Regions from separate parts of the Variovorax sp. Soil_C_19 genome, predicted to be linked through region 1. Evidence: predicted binding sites of a transcription regulator. Region 1 holds the regulator's gene; the other holds the start of a gene.
What was found. Region 1 encodes NrdR, which represses ribonucleotide reductase genes. Its sites were predicted from a motif close to CACNANATNTNGTG; they were not measured.

Region 1 (5,661 bases):
ACCAATCAAGCGCCGCCGCCTCCTTCCATCGCCTCGGCGCTGAGAACAGGTGCCGCATAGAAAGGAAGAGCGATGAACAAGGCGTTTGATGCCACAGCCCGCGGGCTACGGACTTTTCTGTCCGACGTGGCAGACGGCTTTTTTGAAATCACCCACAACGGGTTCGCACTGGTCGGGCTGGCCATCGTGTTCGCGGTGCTCGCGCTCGCGGCACGACCCGACCTGCGCCAGACCGGCGAGGAGCAGCTCATGGGCTGGCTGCAGTCACGCAAGCCACCGCCCGAAGCCACCGACCTCGACGCCTCCGCGATCGTGCGCACCACGGCGGCGAGTCCGGATGACCTGCCCAAGCAGCAGGCAGCGGTAGCCTTCTGGCTCAGCAAGAAGTACCGCGTCGCACCGGAGCCGCTGAGCGTGCTGGTCGCCGAGGCCTATCACCTCGGCAGCCGCACCAAGCTCGACCCGACGCTGATCCTCGCCATCATGGCGATCGAATCGAGCTTCAATCCCTTTGCCCAGAGCCATGTGGGCGCGCAGGGGCTGATGCAGGTCATGACACGCGTGCACGGCGAAAAGTACGAGAGCGCGGGCGGCACGCTCACCGCCTTCGACCCCGTGACCAACATGCGCGTGGGCGTGAAGGTGCTGCAGGAGTGCATTGCGCGCGCCGGTTCCGTCGAAGGCGGCCTGCGCCATTACGTCGGTGCCGCCAACCTCGACGACGACGGCGGCTATGCCAGCAAGGTGCTCGCCGAGCGCGACCGGCTGCTGCAGGTGGCCAATGGCCGCGGCCTCCCGACCATCGTCGTCCCGCCGGTCGTGCGGGCGCAGGCCATCCCGGTTGCGGCGCCGCCCAAGACCGAACAGCCCGCCGATCCTGCGGCAGCGGACGGCCAGAAGGTCGCGCTGCTCTTCGGCGTTTCCTGAGTCCTTCGGCATCGGCAAAAACGCCGGGTGCGCTACACTTGGCGCCGTACGCGACTGGCGATAGGCGCAGCATCCTCACCGGTGCCCCGCGCTGACGTGGAATACCACTGGGAAGCGTGCCGCCTGGCATCCGATACAGGCGTTCAGCCGTTCGCCTGGGCAGCCCTTGTTTGGTTGAAGAACAAGGACCTCGTCTTCAAAGGACTGCCATGTACCAACGCAACATTCTGGTCGAACAGACCGATCCCGAGATCTGGGCCGCCATCCAGGCCGAGACCGCGCGCCAAGAACACCACATCGAGCTGATCGCAAGCGAGAACTACGCTTCGCCGGCCGTCATGGCCGCCCAGGGCTCGCAGCTCACCAACAAATACGCCGAAGGCTACCCGGGCAAGCGCTACTACGGCGGCTGCGAGCACGTCGACGTGGCCGAGCAACTGGCCATCGACCGCATCAAGCAGATCTTCGGTGCCGACGCCGCCAACGTGCAGCCGCATTGCGGCGCCTCGGCCAACGAGGCCGTGATGCTCGCCTTCCTGAAGCCCGGCGACACCATCATGGGCATGAGCCTGGCCGAAGGCGGCCACCTCACCCACGGCATGCCGCTGAACATGAGCGGCAAGTGGTTCAACGTGGTGAGCTACGGCCTGAACGACAAGGAAGAAATCGACTACGACGCGATGGAGCGCAAGGCGCACGAGCACATGCCCAAGCTCATCATCGCGGGTGCCTCGGCCTATTCGCTGCGCATCGACTTCGAGCGCTTCGCGAAGGTGGCCAAGGACGTCGGCGCGATCTTCATGGTCGACATCGCCCACTATGCAGGCCTCGTGGCTGCGGGCGTGTACCCCAACCCGGTGCCCCATGCCGACGTGGTGACCTCCACCACCCACAAGAGCCTGCGCGGCCCGCGCGGCGGCATCATTTTGATGAAGGCGCAGCACGAAAAGGCCATCAACAGCGCCATCTTCCCCGGCCTGCAGGGCGGCCCGCTCATGCACGTGATCGCCGCCAAGGCGGTGGCGTTCAAGGAAGCGATGGCGCCGGAGTTCAAGGCGTACCAGCAGCAGGTGGTCACCAACGCGCGCATCGTGGCCGAAACGCTCACCGCGCGCGGCCTGCGCATCGTGAGCGGCCGCACCGAGAGCCACGTGATGCTCGTCGACCTGCGCGCCAAGGGCATCACCGGCAAGGAAGCCGAAGCCGTGCTGGGCGCCGCCCACATGACGATCAACAAGAACGCGATCCCCAACGACCCCGAGAAGCCGATGGTGACGAGCGGCGTGCGCATCGGCACCCCGGCCATGACCACGCGCGGCTTCAAGGACGAGGAGGCCCGCCTCACCGCGAACCTGGTGGCCGACGTGCTCGAGAACCCCCGCGACACCGCCCACATCGACGCGGTGCGTGCCAAGGTGCACGCGCTAACGAGCCGCTTCCCTGTCTACCGCTGAACGTCATCGGCAAGCGGTGGCCGCATGAAATGCCCTTTTTGCGGTCATCTGGAAACGCAGGTCGTCGAGACCCGCGTCTCGGAAGACGCCGACTTCGTCCGCAGGCGCCGCCAATGCAGTGCCTGCGACAAGCGCTTCACCACCTACGAGCGACCGGACGTCAACTTTCCGGTCGTCGTCAAGAAAGACGGCAGCCGCGCCGATTTCGATTCGTCCAAGGTGCGGGCCTCGATGATGCTCGCGCTGCGCAAGCGGCCGGTGAGCATCGAGCAGATCGACAACGCTCTCCTGCGCATCGAACAGAAGCTGCTCGCGAGCGGCCTGCGGGAAATCGACTCGACCAAGGTCGGCGAACTCGTGATGCGCGAACTCAAGAAGCTCGACAAGGTCGCCTACGTGCGATTTGCATCGGTGTACCGCAGCTTCGAGGACGTGGACGAGTTCAGGCAGCTGCTGCGGGATATCTGAGAGGCTGAGGCTGGCCCGCGGAGGGCGGTGCCAGCCCGCGTTGCCGCATCAGCGGTTCCAGCACGACTGCACCACATCGCTCGAGGCATCGGTGCTGTCGTTGGCCAGCTTCACGCCTTGTTGGTTGACGGTGAGCGTGCCGCATTCGTCGTTGGCCGAGACGCCCTGCGGAACGGCCCGCAGCGTGTAGGTGGTGGCGGTTCTGCCGTCGACATAGCCGATGCTGTAGCTCGCAGTGCCCGACGAAGGGGACTGTGCCAAGCCCGCAGGCAGGTCCACGTCAACGGGCGGATATCGGCCATTGGCCGACATGTAGCGTTCGGTCCATTGCGCCGCCTGCAGCAGTTGCTGCTTCGCATCGGCGCGCTTGGCGCGCAGCACGTAGCGTGAATAGCTCGGGTAGGCGATGGCCGCGAGGATGGCGATCACCGCCACGACGATCATGAGTTCGATGAGGGTGAAACCCCGCGAGCAGGAGTTCGCAAGGATCCAATGCCTGGTCTTCTTGTTCATGGGCAGATCCACGCTCATCAATATGACGAGAACAGGCTGCGCCAGCCGAAGCGGCGTACTGCGTCTGGCCGCTTCACGTCCGTGCAATCTCCTGCTGCGTTGCAGATCACGTCCGCGTTCTTCCCGTCGCCGGGCGGCATGAAGCTGAGATCGTCCCGACCCGAGTAGTTTCGGTACCCGAGATAGAGGCCAGCCGCAGCAGAATCGGCATAGACGATGCCGTCAGGCGCCGAGCCACTGAAGAAGTCGATCAGTAAGGTCCAGCCGTCGTCAGGGGTGCCAGGCGTGCAATCGACGCGGTCAGCAGCAGTGCCTGGGATCGTTGTGGAGAACAATCCAACGCTGTTGCTCAGCACGTCGCCCGGATAGACGATCCGCTCCTTGCTGGTTGGCAATTCGAGATACCAGCCGCGCTTGCCGCTTTCTTCCCGATAGCGCACGCTGTTGTTTGAAACGGTGCGGAACTCGGTGCCGAACCTAGCCTCCCCCGCTTCAGTGCTCAGATCCGTGACCGTCTCGGTGTCGATGGTCTGTTGCACAAGGTCGGTCAGCGCCACAGTATCTGAAGCCGCGCCCGCCCGATCCCATATGCCGTAGAGATATTGAGCGCTGATCGTGCTTTCATCGCCCTCGGCAAACAGTTGACCCGTGCCGAATACCACCATGTAGCCGCCCATAGGATGGTCGACGACCATTGGTGCGGCTGTGATCGGTTGCGTGACGCCAGCTGCGAACAGCGGCAACTTTTTGGGGCCCGAGGCGGTCGCACTCGACTCCATCGCTTTCCAGCTGCTGCTCTCGGCCCCGCTGAGATCGAACTTCCAGAGATTGCCGAGCAGGTCACCTGCATAGACAAGGTCGATCTTGCCATCGCCATTGCGGTCCATCGGCCGCGGAGCGGACAGGCCGTTGGCGGCGCCCGCTACCTGACTGGCCGGCGCTGGAATCTTGAGGATCGATTTGTCTCCGTCGAGGTACTGAATCCAGAGAATCGCTTTCTCGTTCTTGCTGTTGTAGCCGTTGCCCAGGATCAAAGCTCTGCGGCCATTGTTCAATGATGCGACCTGCACTGCTCGTCGCGAGAAGGAGTCGAGCGCGGGTTGCTGGAACTGATAGCCCAAATCGTCGTCCGCGAGGACCGTTGTATCGGCAAGAACGACGCCGGTCGCATTGCGCTCCAGAACATTCTCCGGATTGGTGACGTCAAGCACGAAGTAGCCCCTGCCTCCCGCCCCGAGGGTTCCGACGAGCACCGACTTCCAGAAGTTCTCTTTCAGCTTGCTGTCGTCGGAACCCATGTAGATATCTGCCACGAACGGGCTTCCGTCGACGTAGTACTGATGCGAATACGCTTGCTCGCTGAGCCGCTTGAGAACAGGCGCGTCCGCAGTGCCGTAGAGGCCTGCAGGCACATAAGCGAATGCCTCGATGCCGTCCTCTGCATTGAAGGCGTGCATCATGCCGTCATTCGCCCCGACATAGACCATCGCCTTGCGAGGCTTCGCAGCGAAGGAGGCATACGCGTCGCGAGTGAAGCCGCTGCTCGGCTGCCCGGCATACCACAGGCTGGAGCCGACGATATCGCCCAGCACATGGTCGCGCTCTCTGAAGTCATCTCCGCCGGGTCCCTCCTTGCTGCGGTCGCCGCGTAGAAAGTCGAGCACCCCTTGTCCATGCGTTTTCTTCTTCTCGTCGGCCGCAGCATTTGCCACGCCTGCAAGCGCATCCTGCTGTGCACCGCTAAGGCTGTCCCAGAGGAATGGAATGCCGGAACCGCCCGCTTCGGTGCTCGAGAAACTCAGCACCTCCCGAGTGGCGTGCGCACCCGTCTCAGCCATGCGTTCGTCGAGCAAAACGCGCGCATCCCAGATGGTCTCGTTATGGAGTCGCGCTTTCTCGCCGAACTTGGTGGCCGTAAGCATGCCTGACCAGTCTCCCGTGTCGTACCCTGCTCGATAGGCCGTGGTGCTGGTCGAAATCTTGGAAGCATTGGCCGAGATAGAGGTACGCGACTTGCTGGGTTCAGAGCCGAGCGGGGCGAGGATCGATTCGAATGCGTCATTGAGCGCACCCGCATTGGCAGCCGGCAGAAAGCGACCCCGACCATTGATTGCGGCATGCCAGAGGTCCATCCGCACGATGGAGGGATTGAACGCGTCGTAGTCGAAACCAAAGCTGAATCCGGCTTCGTCCCAACGCAGCCGCGCGTCGTTTTTCGGCCTTGTCCCGTCCAACGGATTGGGCCAAGCGAGGGTGCCCGCGGCCAAGGCCGCGAAATCTTTGCTGTACGTGGGTTGCG
Region 2 (5,661 bases), on a different contig from region 1:
TCGTGGACGACGTGCTCGACGTATCACGGGCGCGCCAGCAGCGCGTGCTTTCGCTCGGCGAGCAGGTGGTGCTCGATCCCGCGGTGCGCGCGCTGGCCGAGGAATGGGTGCGCCAGACGCAGCGCCAGGGCGTGCAGATCGCGCTCGACGCCGGCGAGAGCGAAGTGCGCTTCGACGTCGAGCACCTGCGCCGCCTGCTCGTGAACCTGCTCGACAACGCCGCACGCTACGCCGGCAGCAGCGACGGCTCGATCCAGGTGGTCACCACCCTTCAGCGCGGCGGCGCCGGGCTGCCGACCCTGCTGGTGTGGAGCGACGGCGCGCCGCTCGAGCCCGCGGTGCAGCGCCACCTGTTCGAGCCCTTCTTTTCTTCCGAGAGCCGCTCGAGCGGGCTTGGCCTCTTTCTGTGCCGCGAGCTGTGCCGGCGCCACGGCGCGACCATCGGCTACGAGCGCCGCTCGCTCGTCGCGGGCGGCCCGGAGGGCAACGAATTCTTCGTGCGGTTCGCGCCGAGCGAAAACCGGCTGACACAATAGCGCCGTGAGCACGACCCCTTCTTCCGCGCAGCGTCCGGGCAACATCCTGGTCATCGACGACGAGCCCGACCTGCGCACGCTCTATGAACTGACCTTGCTGCGCGAGGGCTACCGCGTCGAGGCGGCCGGCAGCGTCTCCGAAGCCTGGCAGCACCTCGAGGCCGCGCAGTTCGACGCGGTGATCACCGACATGCGGCTGCCCGACGGGCAGGGCATGGAGATCATCCAGCGCATCCAGAAGAACCACCGCAGCGAGCGCTGCGTGGTGATGACGGCCTATGGCTCCGCAGAGAACGCGGTCGAGGCGCTCAAGGCCGGCGCCTTCGACTACCTGACCAAGCCGGTCGACCTCAAGCAGTTCCGAGCGGTGGTCGCCTCCGCCGTGCAGGCGCAGCAGGCCACGCCGGCCAGGGCGGCGCCGATTGCGCCCGCAGGCTTCGGCGAGCGGGCCGACGTGCCAGCCATTCCGGTGAACGGCGCCGCGGCGCTCGATCGGCTGGTCGGCGATTCCGAGCCGATGCGGCGCGTGAAGTCGCGCATCGCCAAGGTGGCGCGCGGCATGGCGCCAGTGCTGGTGCGCGGCGAATCGGGCACCGGCAAGGAGCTCGTGGCGCGCGCGGTGCACGCCTGCAGCCAGCGCAGCGACGGGCCCTTCGTGGCGGTCAATTGCGGCGCCATTCCCGAGAACCTGCTCGAGGCCGAATTCTTCGGCGCCCGCAAGGGCTCGTACACCGGCTCGTCGCAGGACCGCGACGGCTACTTCCAGGCCGCCCGCGGCGGCACGCTGTTCCTCGACGAGATCGGCGACCTGCCGCTCGCAATGCAGTCCAAGCTGCTGCGCGCGATCCAGGAGCGCAGCGTGCGCTCGATCGGCTCCACGCAGGAAGATGCGGTCGACGTCCGCATCGTCAGCGCCACGCACAAGGATCTGCATGCCGAGGTGCAGGCCGGGCGCTTCCGCCAGGACCTGTTCTACCGGCTCAATGTCATCGAGATCGCCGTGCCCGCGCTGCGCGAACGGCGCGAAGACCTGCCGGCGCTGTGCAAGGCGCTGCTCGCGCGCATCGCGCACGACGGCGGGCTGCCGGTGCCGCACCTCTCGGACGAACTGCTGCGCCGGCTCGCGCAGCATCCGCTTGCGGGCAACGTGCGCGAACTCGAGAACCTGCTGCACCGGGCGGTGGCGCTCAACGACGGCGACGAGCTGCATCTCGACCTGATGGGGCCGGGCCATGCGCCGGCGGAGGCAGTCGCGGCCACACCTGCCACGCCTTCCGTGGCGGCGCCCGAACAACCCGACGAGCAGACGCGCCCTGCGCCGGCGCCAATCGCCCAGCCCCGGCCGGCGCCGCCGCCCCTGCCCTCCGACCTGCAGGCCTACCTCGACCAGCAGGAGCGCGAAATCCTCGTGCGTGCGCTGCACGAGAGCGGCTTCAACCGCACCGCGGCGGCCGCACGGCTCGGCATGAGCCTGCGCCAGATCCGCTACCGCATCGCGCGGCTCGGCATCACCACGCCGAGCGGCGACGAAAGCGCCGCGAACCATGTCGACGACTGAAACGCAGGACGGCGCCGCCGCGCAGCAGCGCCTCTGGGAGGCCGGCTGGTACCGCTTCGCGCGGATGCTGCGCTCGCCGAACTTCGGGCCGCGGCCCGCGGGCGCGCAGACCGACCTCGTCGTGCTGCATTCGATCAGCCTGCCGCCGGGCGAGTACGGCGGCGAGGCCGTGCAGCAGCTCTTTGCGAACCAGCTCGACTGGGACGCGCACCCGTATTTCCAGTCGATCCGCGGGCTCGAGGTGTCGTCGCATTTCTATGTGCGGCGCAACGGCGAGCTCTGGCAGTTCGTGAGCTGCGACGACCGCGCCTGGCACGCCGGCGTGTCGACCTGGCGCGGGCGCGCCAACTGCAACGACGACTCGATCGGCATCGAGCTCGAAGGCCTCGAGGGCCAAGCGTTCGAAGAAGCCCAGTACGAAACGCTGGCCGGCCTCTGCGCCGCGATCGCACAGCAGTTTCCGATCGCGCACATCGCCGGCCACGAGCACATCGCGCCTGGCCGCAAACACGACCCGGGCGCGGGCTTCGACTGGCCGTTGTTGCGCGGTTGGCTCGGCTGGCCTGCAAAAATGTTCCCCGCGCAGGTGATGGGTCGCTAATTTTTTCAATCACGTCGCGCAACGCGATGCGCCCCGCGCGCCGCCGGACTGGGACAATATTGCAAACGCCGCATGCAGCAACCATGCGCCCTGCAAGCCCAAATCGGCCTGCAGGCCCCGTTCCACGCGGGTTGCGACACCATGAACCAATGTTCATGGGGCACAAATGGCCGTGTCACCGTGCGAGCCAAAAAACGACCCGCATGTATCCGATGGAAAACGCTACATCTAGTGGGTTGTAGCCCCCTCACACCCCAGATATAGTGTGTTCCGTCCAGCCACCTGCCCCGGCGCAATGCCCGGCCCAGACGCTGCCACCCAACAAGAATTGCCAACCGAGAGGAAGCGAATGCAAACATCCCTGAACACCCCATCGACTCCGCGCGCCGTTCCTTCCACGCCGTCGCAGCAGCCGCAAGACACGGCCGGCTCGCCGACGAGCCAGAGCCTCGCGCACTACCAGATCATTCGCCGCAACGGCGCCGTGGTGCCCTTCGAGCCGAACAAGATCGCGATCGCGATGATGAAGGCCTTCCTGGCGGTGCACGGCACCCAGGGCGCGGCCTCGGCGAGCGTGCGCGAAACGGTGGACACGCTCACGCAGGGCGTGATCCGCGCCATGGTGCGCTCGCGCCCGGGCGGCGGCACCTTCCACATCGAGGACGTGCAGGACCAGGTCGAGCTCGGCCTGATGCGCGGCGGCCACCACGAGATCGCGCGGGCCTACGTGCTCTACCGCGAGCGCCGCACGCAAGAGCGCTCCAAGCAAGGCGAACAGGAAGCCCCCGCCGCACCGACGCTGCACGTGCTGGACAACGGCGAGCGCGTTGCGCTCGACCTGAACGAGCTCAAGGGCCTGATCGAATCGGCCTGCGAAAACCTGGGCGACAGCATCACGGCCCAGCCGATCGTCGCCGAGACGATGCGCAACCTGTACGACGGCGTGCCGCTCGACGAGGTCTACAAGGCCTCGATCCTGGCCGCCCGCACGCTGATCGAGAAGGACCCCGACTACACCTTCGCGACCGCCCGCCTGCTGCTGCACACGATCTTCAAGGAAATCATCGGCCGCGAAGTCATGCCCGCCGAGCGCGCGCAGACCTACGCCGACTACTTCCCGCAGTTCATCAAGAAGGGCGTCGAGAACGAACTGCTCGACGAGAAGCTGCTCCAGTACGACCTGCCCCGCCTGGGCGCGGCGCTCAAGGCCGAGCGCGACAACCAGTTCGACTACCTCGGCCTGCAGACCCTGTACGACCGCTACTTCCTGCACGTGCGCAAGAGCCGCATCGAGCTGCCGCAGGCCTTCTTCATGCGCGTGGCCATGGGCCTCTCGCTCGGCGAAATCGACCGCGAAGCCCGCGCCATCGAGTTCTACGAAGTGCTGTCGTCGTTCGACTTCATGTCGAGCACGCCCACCCTCTTCAATGCCGGCACGCTGCGCTCGCAGCTGTCGAGCTGCTACCTGACGACCGTGCCCGACGACCTCGACGGCATCTACGAGTCGATCAAGGAAAACGCCCTGCTCTCGAAGTTCGCGGGCGGCCTGGGCAACGACTGGACCCGCGTGCGCGCGCTCGGCAGCCACATCAAGGGCACCAACGGCGAATCGCAGGGCGTGGTTCCCTTCCTCAAGGTGGTGAACGACACGGCCGTGGCCGTGAACCAGGGCGGCAAGCGCAAGGGCGCCGTCTGCACGTACCTCGAAACCTGGCACCTCGACATCGAGGAGTTCCTGGAGCTGCGCAAGAACACCGGCGACGACCGCCGCCGCACGCACGACATGAACACCGCCAACTGGATTCCCGACCTGTTCATGCGCCGCGTGATGGAAAAGGGCACCTGGACGCTGTTCTCGCCTTCCAACGTACCCGACCTGCACGACCTGTTCGGTGCCGCTTTCGAGAAGGCGTATGTCGCCTACGAAGAAAAAGCCGCGCGCGGCGAGATCAAGCCCTCGCGCACCATCCAGGCCTCCGACCTGTGGCGCAAGATGCTCACGATGCTGTTCGAGACCGGCCATCCCTGGATCACGTTCAAGGACGCCTGCAATGTTCGCTCGCCGCAGCAGCACGCCGGCGTGGTGCACTCGTCGAACCTGTGCACCGAGATCACGCTGAACACCAGCGACACCGAAACGGCCGTCTGCAACCTGGGTTCGGTGAACCTGCTGCAGCACCTGAAGGACGGCAAGGTCGACCAGGAAAAGCTCAAGAAGACGATCTCGACCGCGATGCGCATGCTCGACAACGTGATCGACATCAACTACTACGCCGTGAAGAAGGCGCGCGACTCGAACCTGCGCCACCGTCCGGTCGGCCTCGGCCTGATGGGATTCCAGGACGCGCTGTACGAACTGCGCATCCCCTACGCCTCGCAGGAAGCCGTGCAGTTCGCCGACGAATCGATGGAAGCGATCTGCTACCACGCCTACTGGGCCTCGACCGATCTGGCCCGCGAGCGCGGCAAGTACTCGAGCTACAAGGGCTCGCTGTGGGACAAGGGCATCCTGCCGATCGACTCGCTCGACCTGCTGGAGCAGGCCCGCGGCGGCTACGTCGAGGTCGACCGCTCGTCCACCCTCGACTGGGACGCGCTGCGCGCCAAGATCAAGGCCGACGGCATGCGCAACTCCAACTGCGTGGCGATCGCCCCGACCGCGACGATCTCGAACATCATCGGCGTCGACGCCTCGATCGAACCCTGCTTCGGCAATCTGTCGGTCAAGTCGAACCTGTCGGGCGAGTTCACCGTGATCAACCACTACCTGGTGCGCGACCTCAAGCGCCTGGGCCTGTGGGACGACGTGATGGTCATGGACCTGAAGCACTTCGACGGCTCGCTGCGTCCCATCGACCGCGTGCCGCAGGACGTGAAGGCGCTCTACGCCACCGCGTTCGAAGTCGAGACCACGTGGCTCGTCGAGGCCGCTGCGCGCCGCCAGAAATGGATCGACCAGGCGCAGT

Region 2: a site for NrdR is predicted at 2,948-2,961, ahead of AC3A6R_RS23175 (ribonucleoside-diphosphate reductase subunit alpha). Genes of this name have one in related genera too.

The regions. Positions count from the first base shown of each region.
Region 1 covers NZ_JBDGIV010000004.1:138,432-144,092, reverse strand. Annotated here, with positions in the region: gene AC3A6R_RS10435 (transglycosylase SLT domain-containing protein) at 73-927, shown strand; ZMP/ZTP riboswitch at 968-1,095, shown strand; gene glyA (serine hydroxymethyltransferase) at 1,137-2,381, shown strand; gene nrdR (transcriptional regulator NrdR) at 2,406-2,849, shown strand; gene AC3A6R_RS10420 (type IV pilin protein) at 2,898-3,362, opposite strand; gene AC3A6R_RS10415 (pilus assembly protein) at 3,380-5,661, opposite strand, start outside.
Region 2 covers NZ_JBDGIV010000016.1:3,946-9,606, forward strand. Annotated here, with positions in the region: gene AC3A6R_RS23160 (two-component system sensor histidine kinase NtrB) at 1-536, shown strand, start outside; gene AC3A6R_RS23165 (sigma-54-dependent transcriptional regulator) at 541-2,094, shown strand; gene ampD (1,6-anhydro-N-acetylmuramyl-L-alanine amidase AmpD) at 2,081-2,695, shown strand; gene AC3A6R_RS23175 (ribonucleoside-diphosphate reductase subunit alpha) at 3,045-5,661, shown strand, end outside.